Regions from separate parts of the Streptomyces sp. R818 genome, predicted to be linked through region 2. Evidence: riboswitches for the same ligand, from Rfam matches in the RefSeq annotation. Region 2 holds a riboswitch; the other holds the start of a gene.
The links. Region 2 has a riboswitch for cobalamin ahead of nrdI (class Ib ribonucleoside-diphosphate reductase assembly flavoprotein NrdI). Riboswitches for the same ligand answer to the same signal wherever they lie in the genome.
Positions count from the first base shown of each region.

Region 1 (7,192 bases), on a different contig from region 2:
CCGGCTGAGCGCGGCGCTGCACACCGTGTTCGAGGGCCTGTACCGCAGGATGGTGCTTTCCTTCGGGCCGCTGTACCGGCTGCCGACCCCGGCCAACCGGCGATTCGAGAACGCGCTGGCCGATTTGCATCGCCTGGTCGATGAGATCGTGGCCGAGCGAAGGGCGTCGGGCAGCAATCCGGGTGACCTTCTCGCGGCTCTGCTCGAGGACCGCGACGAGAATGGTGAAACCGTCAACGAGCAAGAGGTGCACGACCAAGTCGTCTCCCTCGTCGTGGCCGGTGCCGAGAATGTCGCGAAGACGCTGACGTGGGTGTTCCAGCTTCTCGCCGAACACCCGGAGGCGGAAAAGCGGTTGTACACGGAGGTTGAATCCGTGACGGGTGGCGGACCGGTCGCTTTCGGTGACGTCAAAGAACTCGCATATATGCGGAATCTGCTCACCGAGTCGATGCGGATTCGGCCCGCTGTCTGGATTCTGACGCGGCTCGCCGCCGTCGACACGACGCTCGGTGGATATCGCATTCCCGCCGGGTCGGACATCGTCTACAGCCCGCTGGCCATGCAGCGCGACCCCCGCGCGTTCGCCGACCACCTCGCCTTCGACCCCGACCGGTGGCTGCCCGAGCGCGCCGCGGACGTCACACCCGCGGCGCACGCCCCCTTCAGCGTCGGCAACCGCAAGTGCCCCGGCGACCACTTCAGCATGGCCGAACTGTCGATCATCCTGGGCACGGTGGTCTCGCGCTGGCGGCTCGTGCCGACCGACGAGACGGACAGCACGGCCCGTATCGGGATCACGCTCCAGCCGAAGCGGGCCGTACTGCGGGTGGAGGCGCGGGGCTAGCCGGGACAGGCCCTAGCCGGCCAGGCGTACACGGAAGGTCCTCCTGAAGGCGTTGGGCGTCGTGCCCAGCGCTTTCATGAACTGGTGGCGCATCGCCGCCGCGTTGCCGAACCCGGCGCGCGCGGCGATGGCGTCCACCGTCTCGTCCGTCCGCTCCAGCAACTCCTGGGCGAAGAGCACCCGTTGGCGAAGCAGCCAGCGGTACGGCGTCGTGCCCGTCTCCTGCTGGAAGCGGCGGGCGAAGGTGCGCGGTGACATGAGCGCCCGCGCGGCAAGATCCTCCACGGTCACCGGCTCGTCCAGGTGCCGCTCCATCCAGGCGAGGACCTCGCCGACGGTGTCGCAGCGCGTCGCGGGCAGCGGCCGCTCCACGTACTGGGCCTGGCCGCCGTCGCGGTGCGGCGGCACGACCATGCGGCGCGCGACCGCGTTGGCCACCTCGGAGCCGTGCTCGGTGCGCACGATGTGCAGGCAGGCGTCGATCCCGGCCGCCGTGCCCGCGCTGGTGATCACCGAGCCCTCGTCCACGTACAGGACGTCGGGGTCGACCCGGGTGCGCGGATATCTGACGGCGAGATCGTGCGCGTACCGCCAGTGGACCGCGGTCCGGCGGCCGTCGAGCAGTCCGGCCTCGCCGAGCACGAACACCCCCGCGCACAGGCTGAGCACGCGCGCGCCCCGGTCGACCGCCCGGCGCAGCGCGTCGAGCAGCACCGGCGGGTACTGGTCGAAGCGCCGCCCCGCGGAGGGGATCGCGATGAGGTCGGCCTCCTCCAGGCGTTCGAGGCCGTACGGGGTGGAGACCGTCATGCCCGGTACGTGAGTGGTGAGCGAGGGCCCTTCCACGGAGGCGACCGCGAAGTCGTACGCGGGCAGCCCGGAGTCGCTGCGGTCGAGGCCGAACACCTCGCACACGACGCCGAGTTCGAAGGGGTGCACACCGTCGAGCAGCACTGCGGCCACGTTCTTCAGCATGTCTGCCAGTGTGCCGCAGAGCTGGCAGTAATTCGAGGGTCAGTGACAGGACTGCCACTGCCGCGCGGGGCCGGACGGCGGGAGAGTAGAGGACATGAACACAGCGATGAACTACCTCACCGTCCTCTTCGTCTTCCTCCTCCTCGCCGCCCCGTCCCTGTGGGGCGCCGCGCACGACCGCCGGATCGACCGGGAGATCCGGCAGGCCCGGGACGCGCGGGAGAGGGAGAGCCTGACCCGCGGCCCCGAGTACGCGAAGGTCGCGTAAGACCTCGTAGAAGCGCCTAGAAGTCCTCGTCGAAGCCGACCGAGCCCTCGACCGCCACCTGGTACGCCGAGGGCCGGCGCTCGAAGAAGTTCGTCAGCTCCTGGACACCCTGCAGCTCCATGAACGAGAACGGGTTCTCCGAGCCGTAGACCGGCGCGAAGCCGAGCCGCTGGAGCCGCTGGTCGGCCACGCACTCCAGGTACTGCCGCATCGAGTCGGTGTTCATCCCCGGCAGCCCCTCCCCGCACAGGTCACGGCCGAACTGCAGCTCGGCGTCGACCGCCTCCCGCAGCATCGCGGTGACCTGCTCCTCAAGCGCGTCGTCGAAGAGGTCCGGCTCCTCCTTGCGCACCGTGTCGACGACGTCGAAGGCGAAGCTCATGTGCATCGTCTCGTCGCGGAAGACCCAGTTGGTGCCGGTGGCCAGGCCGTGCAGCAGGCCCCGCGAGCGGAACCAGTACACGTAGGCGAAGGCCCCGTAGAAGAACAGGCCCTCGATGCACGCCGCGAAGCAGATCAGGTTGAGCAGGAAGCGGCGGCGGTCCGCCTTGGTCTCCAGGCGGTCGATGGACTCGACCGAGTCCATCCACTTGAAGCAGAACTCCGCCTTCTCCCTGATGGACGGGATGTTCTCCACCGCGGCGAACGCGGCAGCGCGGTCGTCCGGATCGGGCAGATAGGTGTCGAGCAGCGTCAGATAGAACTGGACGTGCACGGCCTCCTCGAAGAGCTGGCGCGAGAGGTAGAGCCGCGCCTCCGGGGAGTTGATGTGCTTGTAGAGGGTGAGCACCAGGTTGTTGGCGACGATCGAGTCGCCCGTCGCGAAGAACGCGACCAGGCGGCCGATCATGTGCTGCTCGCCCGGCGACAGCTTCGCGAGGTCGGCGACGTCGGAGTGGAGGTCGACCTCCTCGACGGTCCAGGTGTTCTTGATCGCGTCGCGGTAGCGCTCGTAGAAGTCCGGGTAGCGCATGGGGCGCAGGGTCAGTTCGAAGCCCGGGTCGAGCAGGTTCTTCGCGGTCTTCTCAGGAGTGGTCGTCATTACTGGCAGGCCTCGCAGGACTCGGGGTTTTCCAGGGAGCAGGCGACGGCGTCGGGCTCGGCCATCTGGACCGGCACCCGGGCAGCGGCCCGCGCGATGCGCGTCGCGGGGCGCGAGCGCAGGTAGTACGTCGTCTTCAGGCCCGACTTCCAGGCGTACGCGTACATCGAGGAGAGCTTGCCGATGGTCGGCGTCTCCAGGAACAGATTCAGGGACTGGGCCTGGTCGAGGAACGGCGTGCGGGCCGCCGCCATGTCGATGAGCCCGCGCTGCGGCAGCTCCCACGCCGTGCGGTACAGCGCGCGGACCCCCTCGGGCACCCAGGTGAAGCCCTGCACCGAGCCGTTCGACTCGCGCAGCGCCTCGCGGGTCTGCGCGTCCCAGACGCCGAGCCGCTTGAGCTCGTCGACCAGGTAGGAGTTGACCTGGAGGAACTCGCCGGAGAGCGTCTCGCGCTTGAACAGGTTGGAGACCTGCGGCTCGATGCACTCGTAGACGCCCGCGATGGAGGCGATCGTCGCGGTCGGCGCGATGGCGAGGAGCAATGAGTTGCGCATGCCGACGGCGGCGATCCGTTCCCGCAGCGCGGCCCACCGCTCCGGCCAGGTCACCTGCGCGTCGGGGTAGTGGTCGGGGTGCAGGACTCCGCGCGCGGTGCGGGTCTTCTCCCAGGCGGGCAGCGGGCCGTTGCGCTCGGCCAGGTCGGCGGAGGCCTCGTACGCGGCGAGCATGATGCGCTCGGCAAGGCGCGTCGAAAGTGCTTTCGCCTGCGGCGAGTCGAAGGGCAGGCGCAGCTTGAAGAAGACGTCCTGGAGGCCCATCGCGCCGAGGCCGACCGGGCGCCAGCGGGCGTTGGAGCGGCCCGCCTGCTCGGTCGGGTAGAAGTTGATGTCGACGACGCGGTCGAGGAAGGTGACGGCGGTGCGGACCGTCTCGTCGAGCCGCTCCCAGTCGATGTCTCCGTCGACGACGAAGGCGCCCAGGTTGACCGACCCCAGATTGCAGACAGCGGTCTCCCCGTCGTCCGTCACCTCCAGGATCTCCGTGCACAGGTTCGAGGAGTGGACGGTGTGGCCGGGCTCCGCGGTCTGGTTGGCGGTGCGGTTGGCGGCGTCCTTGAAGGTCAGCCAGCCGTTGCCGGTCTGCGCGAGGGTGCGCATCATGCGGCCGTACAGCTCGCGCGCGGGGATCGTCTTCTGCGCCTTGCCGTCGGCCTCGGCAGCGCGGTACGCGGCGTCGAACTCGGCGCCCCACAGGTCCACGAGGTCGGGCACGTCGGCCGGGGAGAACAGCGACCAGGGGCCGTCGTCGGCGACGCGGCGCATGAACTCGTCGGGGATCCAGTGCGCCAGGTTGAGGTTGTGGGTGCGGCGCGCGTCCTCGCCGGTGTTGTCGCGCAGCTCCAGGAACTCCTCGATGTCGGAGTGCCAGGTCTCCAGGTAGACGGCGGCGGCGCCCTTGCGGCGCCCGCCCTGGTTCACGGCGGCGACCGACGCGTCCAGCGTCTTCAGGAACGGCACGATGCCGTTGGAGTGCCCGTTGGTGCCCCGGATCAGCGAACCCCGGCTGCGGATGCGGGAGTAGGAGAGTCCGATGCCGCCGGCGTGCTTGGAGAGGCGGGCCACCTGGTGGTAGCGGTCGTAGATCGAGTCCAGCTCGTCGAGCGGGGAGTCGAGCAGGTAGCAGCTCGACATCTGCGGGTGACGGGTGCCGGAGTTGAAGAGGGTGGGGGAGGAGGGGAGGTAGTCCAGGCGGCTCATGAGGCCGTAGAGGTCGGCGACCTCGCCCAGGGCGCGCACGGAATCGTCCTCGGCCAGACCGGTGGCCACGCGCAGCATGAAGTACTGCGGCGTCTCGATGACCTGGCGGGTGATCGGGTGGCGCAGCAAGTAACGGCTGTGCAGGGTGCGCAGGCCGAAGTAGCCGAAGCGGTCGTCGGCGCCGGTGTCGATGAGCGCGTCGAGCCGCGTCGCGTGTACGCGGGCGAACTCGGCGGTGCGGTCGGCGATCAGGCCCTCCCGGTGGCCGACCGCGATCGACCCCGTGAAGGAGGTGACCCCCTGCGTGGCTGCCTCGGCGGCGATGGTGAGCGTGAGCAGGCGGGCGGCGAGCCGGGAGTAGACCGGGTCCTCGGAGATCAGCCCGGCGGCGGCCTCGGTGGCCAGCTCGCGCAGCTCGGCCTCGTCGGCGCGGGCGCTGCGGCCGCGCAGCGCGGCGGCGGCGACGCGGCCGGGGTCGGCGCCCGGGAGGTCGGCGGTCAGCTCGGTCAGGGTGCGCAGCAGCGCGGTGCCCGGAGCGTCCTGCTCTTCTGCGGCTGAGACCGGTTCGGCGGGCGGCGCGATGGTCACTGGGGGCTCTCCCTCGCTCGGCTCGGGGCCTTGCGGGGAGGAGTGGCTCGGGCGCGCACGCAGGGGGGCGCCGTCGTCACCGGCCCATTCCGCGAGGCCCGGACGTCATCTCCGTCCGGGCCGGACGGCTCGGACGGGCTGCGGCAGGTCGTCGGACTCACGCGGGCGCGGCGGTATGCGCGCTACGTTCACCGTTGCGGGACAGTTCCGGATTTGCACCGGATTCCCCTGCGGCTGCAGCGAGAGCGAGCATACATGTTGTGCCGGGTGCGAGTGACGGGCCCATATCTTGTGTCGGCCGTGTCGTTCAGCGGCACGTACGAGGACGGGCCCCTCCGCGCAAGCAGAGGGGCCCGTCCTAAGGAACGTACGACTGGATCAGTGGCCGGAGCCCGCCCCCACGACCGGGAGGTCCGTCTGCACGCCCTTGTCGCCGGCGTCGGCCGTGTAGTCGCCGGGCGACGTCTCGTCGATGCCCTCGGGGGCCTTCGCCGCCCTCAGGACGAAGGTCAGGACGACGGTCACGATCACGTTCATCACGAACGCCGTCAGACCGATGTACCCGATCTCCCCGATGCCGGGAATCTCCTTCGAGGACCCGCCGAAGTGCGCCTGCGTCGGCGACGCCACCCCGTACGCGGCGAGCGTGCCGTACACCATGCCGACCGCCCAGCCCGCGATCAGCGCCCAGCGGTGGAACCAGCGGGTGAAGAGGCCGCCGACCAGCGCCGGCATGGTCTGCAGGATCCAGATGCCGCCGAGGAGCTGGAAGTTGATGGCGACGGTCTTGTCCATGGTGAGGACGAAGACGAGCGCGCCCACCTTCACGAGCAGCGACACGAGCTTGGAGACCTTGGTCTCCTGCGCCGGGGTCGCGTCGGGCTTGATGAAGTCCTTGTAGATGTTGCGCGTGAAGAGGTTCGCCGCGGCGATGGACATGATGGCCGCGGGCACGAGCGCGCCGATGCCGATGGCGGCGAACGCGACACCCGTGAACCAGTCGGGGAACATGTCCTCGAACAGCTGCGGGATCGCCAACTGCCCGTTCTGCACCTTGATCCCGGCCGCGATCGCCATGAACCCGAGCAGCGCGAGCAGGCCCAGCATGAGCGAGTACAGCGGCAGGATCGTGGTGTTGCGGCGGATCACGTCACGGCTCTTGGAGGAGAGCGTCGCGGTGATCGAGTGCGGGTACATGAACAGCGCGAGCGCCGAGCCGAGCGCGAGCGTCGCGTACGTCCAGTGGCCCGCCTCGCCCGGCGCGAGCGCCCCGACGGGTTTCCCTGTCGCCGGATTGAGCTGCTCGAACTTCTCGCCCGCCGCGGCGAAGATGTCGTCGAAGCCGCCCAGCTTGATCGGGATGTAGATGATGGCGACCGCGATGACGAGGTAGATCAGACCGTCCTTGACGAACGCGATCAGCGCGGGGGCGCGCAGGCCCGAGGAGTACGTGTACGCCGCGAGGACGCCGAAGGCGATGAGGAGCGGCAGGTCCTTGATGAACCAGTTGGTGTTCTCGCCGCCGCCGACGCCCATGACGTCGAGCACGGCCTGGATGCCGACGAGCTGGAGCGCGATATACGGCATCGTGGCGAGGATGCCGGTGATCGCGACGGCGAGGGAGAGGCCCTTGGAACCGAAGCGGCCGCGTACGAAGTCCGAGGTCGTGACGTACCCGTGGCGGTGCGAGACCGACCACAGGCGCGGCAGGA
Region 1 covers NZ_JAOCNE010000001.1:554,552-561,743, reverse strand. Annotated here, with positions in the region: gene N5I75_RS02495 (bifunctional albaflavenone monooxygenase/terpene synthase) at 1-847, shown strand, start outside; gene N5I75_RS02490 (helix-turn-helix domain-containing protein) at 860-1,822, opposite strand; gene N5I75_RS02485 (hypothetical protein) at 1,917-2,090, shown strand; gene N5I75_RS02480 (ribonucleotide-diphosphate reductase subunit beta) at 2,107-3,132, opposite strand; gene N5I75_RS02475 (ribonucleoside-diphosphate reductase subunit alpha) at 3,132-5,480, opposite strand; cobalamin riboswitch at 5,606-5,734, opposite strand; gene mctP (monocarboxylate uptake permease MctP) at 5,859-7,192, opposite strand, start outside.
Region 1: linked by a shared signal. The riboswitch ahead of N5I75_RS02475 (ribonucleoside-diphosphate reductase subunit alpha) and the one ahead of nrdI (class Ib ribonucleoside-diphosphate reductase assembly flavoprotein NrdI) in region 2 are both predicted to bind cobalamin.

Region 2 (7,192 bases):
CTCTTGGACCGGCTGCTGCCCGTGTACGCCGAGGTCCTCTCCGACCTGCGCGCGGCCGGTGCCGAGTGGGTGCAGCTCGACGAGCCCGCGCTCGTGCAGGACCGCACTCCGGCCGAACTGAACGCCGCCGAGCGCGCCTACCGCGATCTCGGCACCGCGACCGACCGGCCCAAGCTGCTCCTCGCCTCCTACTTCGACCAGCTCGGCGATGCACTCTCGATTCTGGCCAAGGCGCCCGTCGACGGTCTCGCCCTCGACTTCACCGGCGCGGCCGCCGCGAACCTGGACGTGCTCGCCGCCGTCGGCGGACTGCCCGGCAAGCGCCTGGTCGCCGGTGTCGTCAACGGCCGCAACATCTGGGTCAACGACCTGGAGAAGTCCCTCGCCACGCTCGGCACCCTGCTCGGCCTGGCCGGCCGCGTCGACGTCGCCGCCTCCTGCTCCCTGCTGCACGTACCGCTCGACGCCGCCCTGGAGAAGGATGTCGACCCGCAGATCCTGCGCTGGCTGGCCTTCGCCCGGCAGAAGACCGCCGAGATCGCCACGCTCGCCAAGGGCCTGACCCACGGTACGGACGCGATCACCGCGGAGCTTGCGGTGAACCGTGCGGCGCTGTCCTCGCGCACCACCTCGCCCATCACCCGCGACCCGGCCGTGCGGGCCCGCGCCGCCGCCGTCACCGAGGCGGACACCCACCGCGCCCAGCCCTACCCCGAGCGGGCCGCCGCACAGCGCGCCCACCTCGGCCTTCCGCTGCTGCCGACGACCACGATCGGCTCGTTCCCGCAGACCACCGAACTGCGCACGGCGCGCGCCGACTTGAGGTCCGGACGCATCGACACGGCCGGTTACGAGGAGCGGATCAAGAACGAGATCCGCGACGTCGTCTCCTTCCAGGAGAAGACCGGCATCGACGTCCTGGTGCACGGCGAGCCCGAGCGCAACGACATGGTGCAGTACTTCGCCGAACAGCTCGTCGGCTACCTCGCCACACAGCACGGCTGGGTGCAGTCCTACGGCACCCGCTACGTCCGCCCGCCGGTACTGGCCGGCGACATCTCCCGGCCCGAACCGATGACGGTGCGCTGGACGTCGTACGCCCAGTCCCTGTCCGACCGCCCGGTCAAGGGGATGCTGACCGGCCCGGTCACCATGCTCGCCTGGTCCTTCGTCCGCGACGACCAGCCGCTGGGCGATACCGCCCGCCAGGTCGCCCTCGCCCTGCGCGACGAGGTCAACGACCTTGAAGCGAACGGCACTTCGGTGATCCAGGTCGACGAGCCCGCACTGCGCGAGACTCTTCCGATGCGGGCCGCCGACCACGCCGCGTACCTGGCCTGGGCCACCGAGGCGTTCCGCGTCACGACCGCCGGGGTCCGCCCGGAGACCCAGATCCACACGCACATGTGCTACGCCGAGTTCGGCGACATCGTGCAGGCCATCGACGATCTCGACGCCGACGTCATCAGCCTGGAGGCGGCCCGCTCCCACATGCAGGTCGCTCACGAGCTGGCGGAGCACGGCTACCCGCGCGAGGCGGGCCCGGGCGTCTACGACATCCACTCCCCCCGCGTCCCGAGCACGGAGGAGGCATCCGCCTTGCTCCGTACCGGACTTGAGGCCATCCCCGCCGAACGGCTGTGGGTCAACCCGGACTGCGGCCTGAAGACCCGCGGATGGCCCGAGACCCGGGCATCGCTGGAGAACCTGGTCGCCGCGGCCAAGATCGTGCGATCCGAGCTCGGCTCGGCCTGATCCAGGGTGGTGAGTGAGGGTGCCGGGGCTCGCATCACGCTCCGGCACCCTCACCGCTGTGCCCGGGTGGGAGCGTCACAAGAACAGGGGGATGCGCCATGAAACAGGAGCCGCGGACCGTCGTCATCGACGGCAAGGAGATGGTTGCCCTGCCGGTGAAGCAGTACAAGTCGCTGCTCGCCCTGCGCAGGCAGCTGGGTGCACAGGGAACGCGCATGCAGTCGTTGCGGGGAGCCCTCAGCGACATGGCCGACTTCCTGGAGCGGCTCGACGCGGCACAGGAGCGGTCATCGGCCGACCCTCCGGCGTCCCACACCGACCCGGCCGAACCCGACGCCGACAGCTTCGCCGTGGAGCTGCGTCGGCACATCGGGCACGCTCGCGCACTCACCAGAGCCAAACCTGCGCGAGACGCTGGAACGCGCCGATGAAGACCATCCACTTAGGGTCACCTAGCTTTTGTGCGCGACACAACATCTGGCCTGACTGGCATCCCTACCGCCTAGATGTAGTGTTGCTCTCGCTGGTGGTTCACCAGGCCGGTCGGTCTGGTGAGGCAAGAGGGAACCCGGTGAGAGACCGGGACTGCCCCGCAGCGGTGAGCGGGAACGACCGCCGTCACACGCACTGGGCCGGATGAATCCGGGCCTGGGAAGCGACGGCCAGTAGATGTCCTCCGTCGACCGGAGAACGTGCCCGCGAGTCCGAAGACCTGCCACCGGCGCGCGCACCGACCGCGGTGCGCGCGCTTCGAGGCCCCGAGGGAGGGCCGCGTGGCTGTGGCTCGGACCGGGGCAGAGGTACGTCGTACCCGCACGTCCCCCTGGTGGCCGCATCCGCCTGCCTTCCTTCCCGTCCTCGACCGAGAACGACACGGGAACGAGGAGAGGGAGGCGAGAGACCATGAGTGGTCTCGTGTATTTCTCCAGCGTCTCGGAGAACACCAAACGCTTCGTGGAGCGCCTGGACCTGCCCGCGACGCGGATCCCCCTGCGCCCCCACCGTGAGGGCATGCCGACCGTCACCGAGCCGTACGTGCTGATCGTGCCGACCTACGGCGGCGGCGAACGCGCGGGCGCGGTGCCCAAACAGGTGATCCGTTTCCTGAACATCGAGGCCAACCGCGCGCTGCTGCGCGGCGTGATCGCCTCGGGCAACACCAACTTCGGTGTCGACTACTGCCTCGCCGGGCGCGTCATCTCGGCGAAGTGCAAGGTCCCCGAGCTGTACCGATTCGAACTGCTGGGCACGGAGCGCGACGTCCGTGCCGTACGAGAGGGGCTGGAGAAGTTTTGGACACGACAGTCATCGACGAGGCGGCCGGAACCGGCGGGACGGACGGCGTGAGCACTGCCACCACCACGGCCCAGGTCCCCGCGGCGGCCCAGCGCGAGTCGGTCGGTACGCGCAAGGACTACCACGCGCTCAACGCGATGCTGAACATGTACGACTGCGACGGCCGCATCCAGTTCGACAAGGACCGCGAGGCCGTCCGCCAGTACTTCCTGCAGCACGTCAACCCGAACACGGTGACCTTCCCGAGCCTCAAGGAGAAGATCACCTATCTGATCGAGAACGACTACTACGAAGCAGAGCCGATCCGGCGCTACGACTGGAAGGCCGTCGAAGACCTGTACCGGCAGGCGTACGCGCACGAGCACCGCTTCCGCACGTTCCTCGGCGCGTTCAAGTACTACACGTCGTACACACTGAAGACTTTCGACGGAACCCGCTACCTGGAGCGGTACGAGGACCGCGTCGTCGCCACCGCCCTCTACCTGGGCGCCGGGGACGCGTCGCTCGCCTCCCGCCTCGTCGACGAGATGATGTCGGGCCGCTTCCAGCCGGCCACCCCGACGTTCCTCAACGCGGGCAAGGCGCAGCGCGGCGAGCTGGTCTCCTGCTTCCTGCTGCGCGTCGAGGACAACCTGGAGTCCATCGGACGCGGCATCAACTCCGCGCTCCAGCTCTCCAAGCGCGGCGGCGGCGTCGCCCTCCTCCTGACGAACCTGCGCGAGCAGGGCGCCCCGATCAAGAAGATCGAGAACCAGTCGTCGGGTGTCGTGCCGGTGATGAAGCTCCTTGAGGACTCCTTCAGTTACGCGAACCAGCTCGGCGCGCGGCAGGGCGCGGGAGCGGTGTACCTCCACGCACACCACCCGGACATCATGCGGTTCCTGGACACCAAGCGGGAGAACGCGGACGAGAAGATCCGCATCAAGACGCTGTCGCTGGGGGTGGTCGTCCCCGACATCACCTTCGAACTCGCCAAGCGCAACGAGGACATGCACCTGTTCTCGCCGTACGACGTCGAGCGCGAGTACGGGAAGCCGCTGTCCGACCTGTCGGTGAGCGAGCACTACGAGGACCTGGTCGCCAACCCGCGCATCCGTAAGACGACGCTCAGCGCGCGCGAGTTCTTCAAGACGATCGCGGAGCTCCAGTTCGAGTCCGGCTACCCGTACCTGCTGTTCGAGGACACGGTGAACCGGGCCAACCCGATCCCCGGCTGGATCAACATGTCCAACCTGTGCTCGGAGATCCTCCAGGTCAACACGCCCAGCACGTACGACACTTCGCTCGGATACGAGACCATCGGCAAGGACATCTCCTGCAACCTGGGGTCGATGAACATCGCCACCGCGATGGCGTCACCGGACTTCGGAGCGACGGTCGAGACCGCCGTGCGCGGTCTGACCTCGGTCTCCGACCAGTCCCACATCGACGCCGTCCCGTCCGTGGCGCACGGCAACGACCTGTCGCACGCGATCGGCCTCGGCCAGATGAACCTGCACGGCTATCTCGCCTCGCAGCGCATCCACTACGGCAGCGAGGAGGGTGTCGACTTCACGAACATGTACTTCTACGCCGTCGCCTTCCACGCCCTGCGCGCCTCCAACCGCCTCGCGATCGAGCGCGACACCGCCTTCGACGGCTTCGAGACCAGCCAGTACGCCGACGGCTCGTACTTCGACAAGTACACCGAGCGGGTATGGGCGCCGGCCACCGAGCGGGTACGGGCCCTCTTCAAGGACGCCGGGGTGCCTCTGCCCACGCAGCACGACTGGCGCGAACTGAAGGCGTCCGTGCAGGAGTTCGGCATCTACAACCAGTACCTCCAGGCCGTGCCGCCGACCGGTTCCATCAGCTACATCAACGACTCGACGGCGTCCATCCACCCGATCGCCTCCAAGGTGGAGATCCGCAAGGAGGGCAAGCTCGGCCGCGTCTACTACCCGGCGCCCGGCATGGACAACGACAACCTGGAGTACTTCCAGGACGCGTACGAGATCGGCTACGAGAAGATCATCGACACGTACGCGGCCGCCACCCAGCACGTCGACCAGGGTCTGAGCTGCACCCTCTTCTTCCGTGACACGGCCACCACCCGCGACCTCAACAAGGCGCAGATCCAGGCATGGCGCAAGGGCATCAAGACGCTCTACTACATCCGGCTGCGCCAGGAGGCCCTGGAGGGCACGGAGATCGAGAACTGCCTGGCCTGCACGCTGTGACGGCTGTCCGGCCTGCCCCTGCCCGCCCTCAGAACGACGCTGTGAAGGCACTCTCATGACCACCATCCCCGCCCTGACCGGCCTGTCGGTCACGCCCCCCTCCTACCGCCACGACCCGGCGGCGCGGTTGCGTCCCGTCAACTGGAACCGGGTCACCGACGAGAAGGACCTGGAGGTGTGGAACCGGCTGACCGCGAACTTCTGGCTGCCCGAGAAGGTGCCGCTGTCCAACGACATCACCGCCTGGCAGCAGCGGCTCAGCGCCGAGGAACGCACCCTCACCATGCGGGTGTTCACCGGACTGACCATGCTGGACACGGTGCAGGCCACCGTCGGTGAGATCGTGCAGATCCAGGACGCCCGCACCGAGCACGAGGAAGCGGTGTACACCAACATCGCTTTCATGCAGGCCGTGCACGCCCGCAGCTACTCGTCGGTGTTCTCCACGCTGTCCACCACCCCGGAGATCGACGACGCGTACGAGTGGGCCGTCGGCAACGACGTCCTCCAGCAGCGCTGCAAGGCGGTCCTCCGGCACTACTACGGCGACGACCCGCTGAAGCGGAAGGTCGCCTCCACGCTGCTGTCGTCGCTGCTGCTGTACGCGGGTTTCTACCTGCCGCTGCACTTCTCGACGCACGCCCTGCTGACCAACACGGCCGACATGATCCGGCTGATCCTGCGCGACAAGGCGGTGCACGGCTACTACTCCGGCTACAAGTACCAGCGCGGCCTGGAGAAGCGGGCAGCTGCTGAGCGGGAGGCCATGCGCGTCTTCACGTACGAACTGCTCGATGAGCTCTACGAGTTGGAGCTGAGCTACTCGGGTGAGCTGTACGAGCCGCTCGGACTCATGGACGACGTCGCGGTGTTCGTGCGCTACAACGCCAACAAGGCGCTGATGAACCTCGGTTATCCGGCGCGCTTCGGCGCGGACGAGACCGAGGTCAACCCCGAGATCCTCGCCGCCCTGTCCCCCGCCGCCGACGAGAACCACGACTTCTTCTCCGGGTCCGGTTCCTCGTACGTGATGGGTAAGGCCGAGGACACGGACGACGACGACTGGGACTTCTGACGCCATGTCCATGCTTTCCCACGTGCCCGCCCAGCGGGCTGCCGCGTCCTTCGGGCCGTGCGTTCTCCTCAAGCACGGCGAGGTCTTCCTCAAGGGACGCAACCGCGACCGCTTCGTGGAGCGGCTGCACGACAACCTGCGCGTCGCGCTCCGCGGCGTCGGCGGCTCCACCTGGATCAAGTCGGCCCCGAACGTGACAGTTCTGGGCGGCGACGGTCAGGTGCCCGTCGAGAAGCTGGTGGAGCGCGCCAGCCGGGTCGTCGGGTTCAACGTCATCGAGCCGGGGGTCCGCGTACCCAGCACCCTGGACGAGCTGACGCGGGCCGGTGTCGCCGCGCTCGAAGAGTTGGCGGCGGCCGGTTCCGTGCGTGACTTCGCGGTACGGGCCCGGCGGCGGGACAAGTCGTTCCCGCTGACCTCGTCGCAGGTGGCGGCGCACGTGGGGGCACGGGTCAAGGAGGCGCTGCCGGAGCTCCCGGTGAACCTCAAGCGGCCCGAGGTCCTGCTGAACATCGAGATAGACCGCAAGGAGACGTATCTGACCTGGACGCGCGTGCCCGGTCTGACCGGCCTGCCCGTCGGTACCAGCGGACGCGCCCTCGTGCTGCTCTCCGGTGGGTACGACTCTCCCGTCGCCGCCCACCGGGCCATGCGGCGTGGGCTCGCGGTCGACTTCGTCCACTTCAACGGGGCTCCGTACACCAACCCCTCGTCCGTCTACAAGGCGTACGCCCTGGCCCGCGAACTCAACCGCTACCAGCCGCCGGGAAAGCTGCACGTGATCGCGCTCGGGAAGGTGCAGAAGCAACTCGCCGTCGCGGGCGCGGGGCGCCTCCAAGTGGTCGCA
Region 2 covers NZ_JAOCNE010000014.1:259,786-266,977, reverse strand. Annotated here, with positions in the region: gene metE (5-methyltetrahydropteroyltriglutamate--homocysteine S-methyltransferase) at 1-1,755, shown strand, start outside; gene N5I75_RS32760 (hypothetical protein) at 1,854-2,186, shown strand; cobalamin riboswitch at 2,266-2,489, shown strand; gene nrdI (class Ib ribonucleoside-diphosphate reductase assembly flavoprotein NrdI) at 2,659-3,102, shown strand; gene nrdE (class 1b ribonucleoside-diphosphate reductase subunit alpha) at 3,099-5,270, shown strand; gene nrdF (class 1b ribonucleoside-diphosphate reductase subunit beta) at 5,326-6,345, shown strand; gene thiI (tRNA uracil 4-sulfurtransferase ThiI) at 6,350-7,192, shown strand, end outside.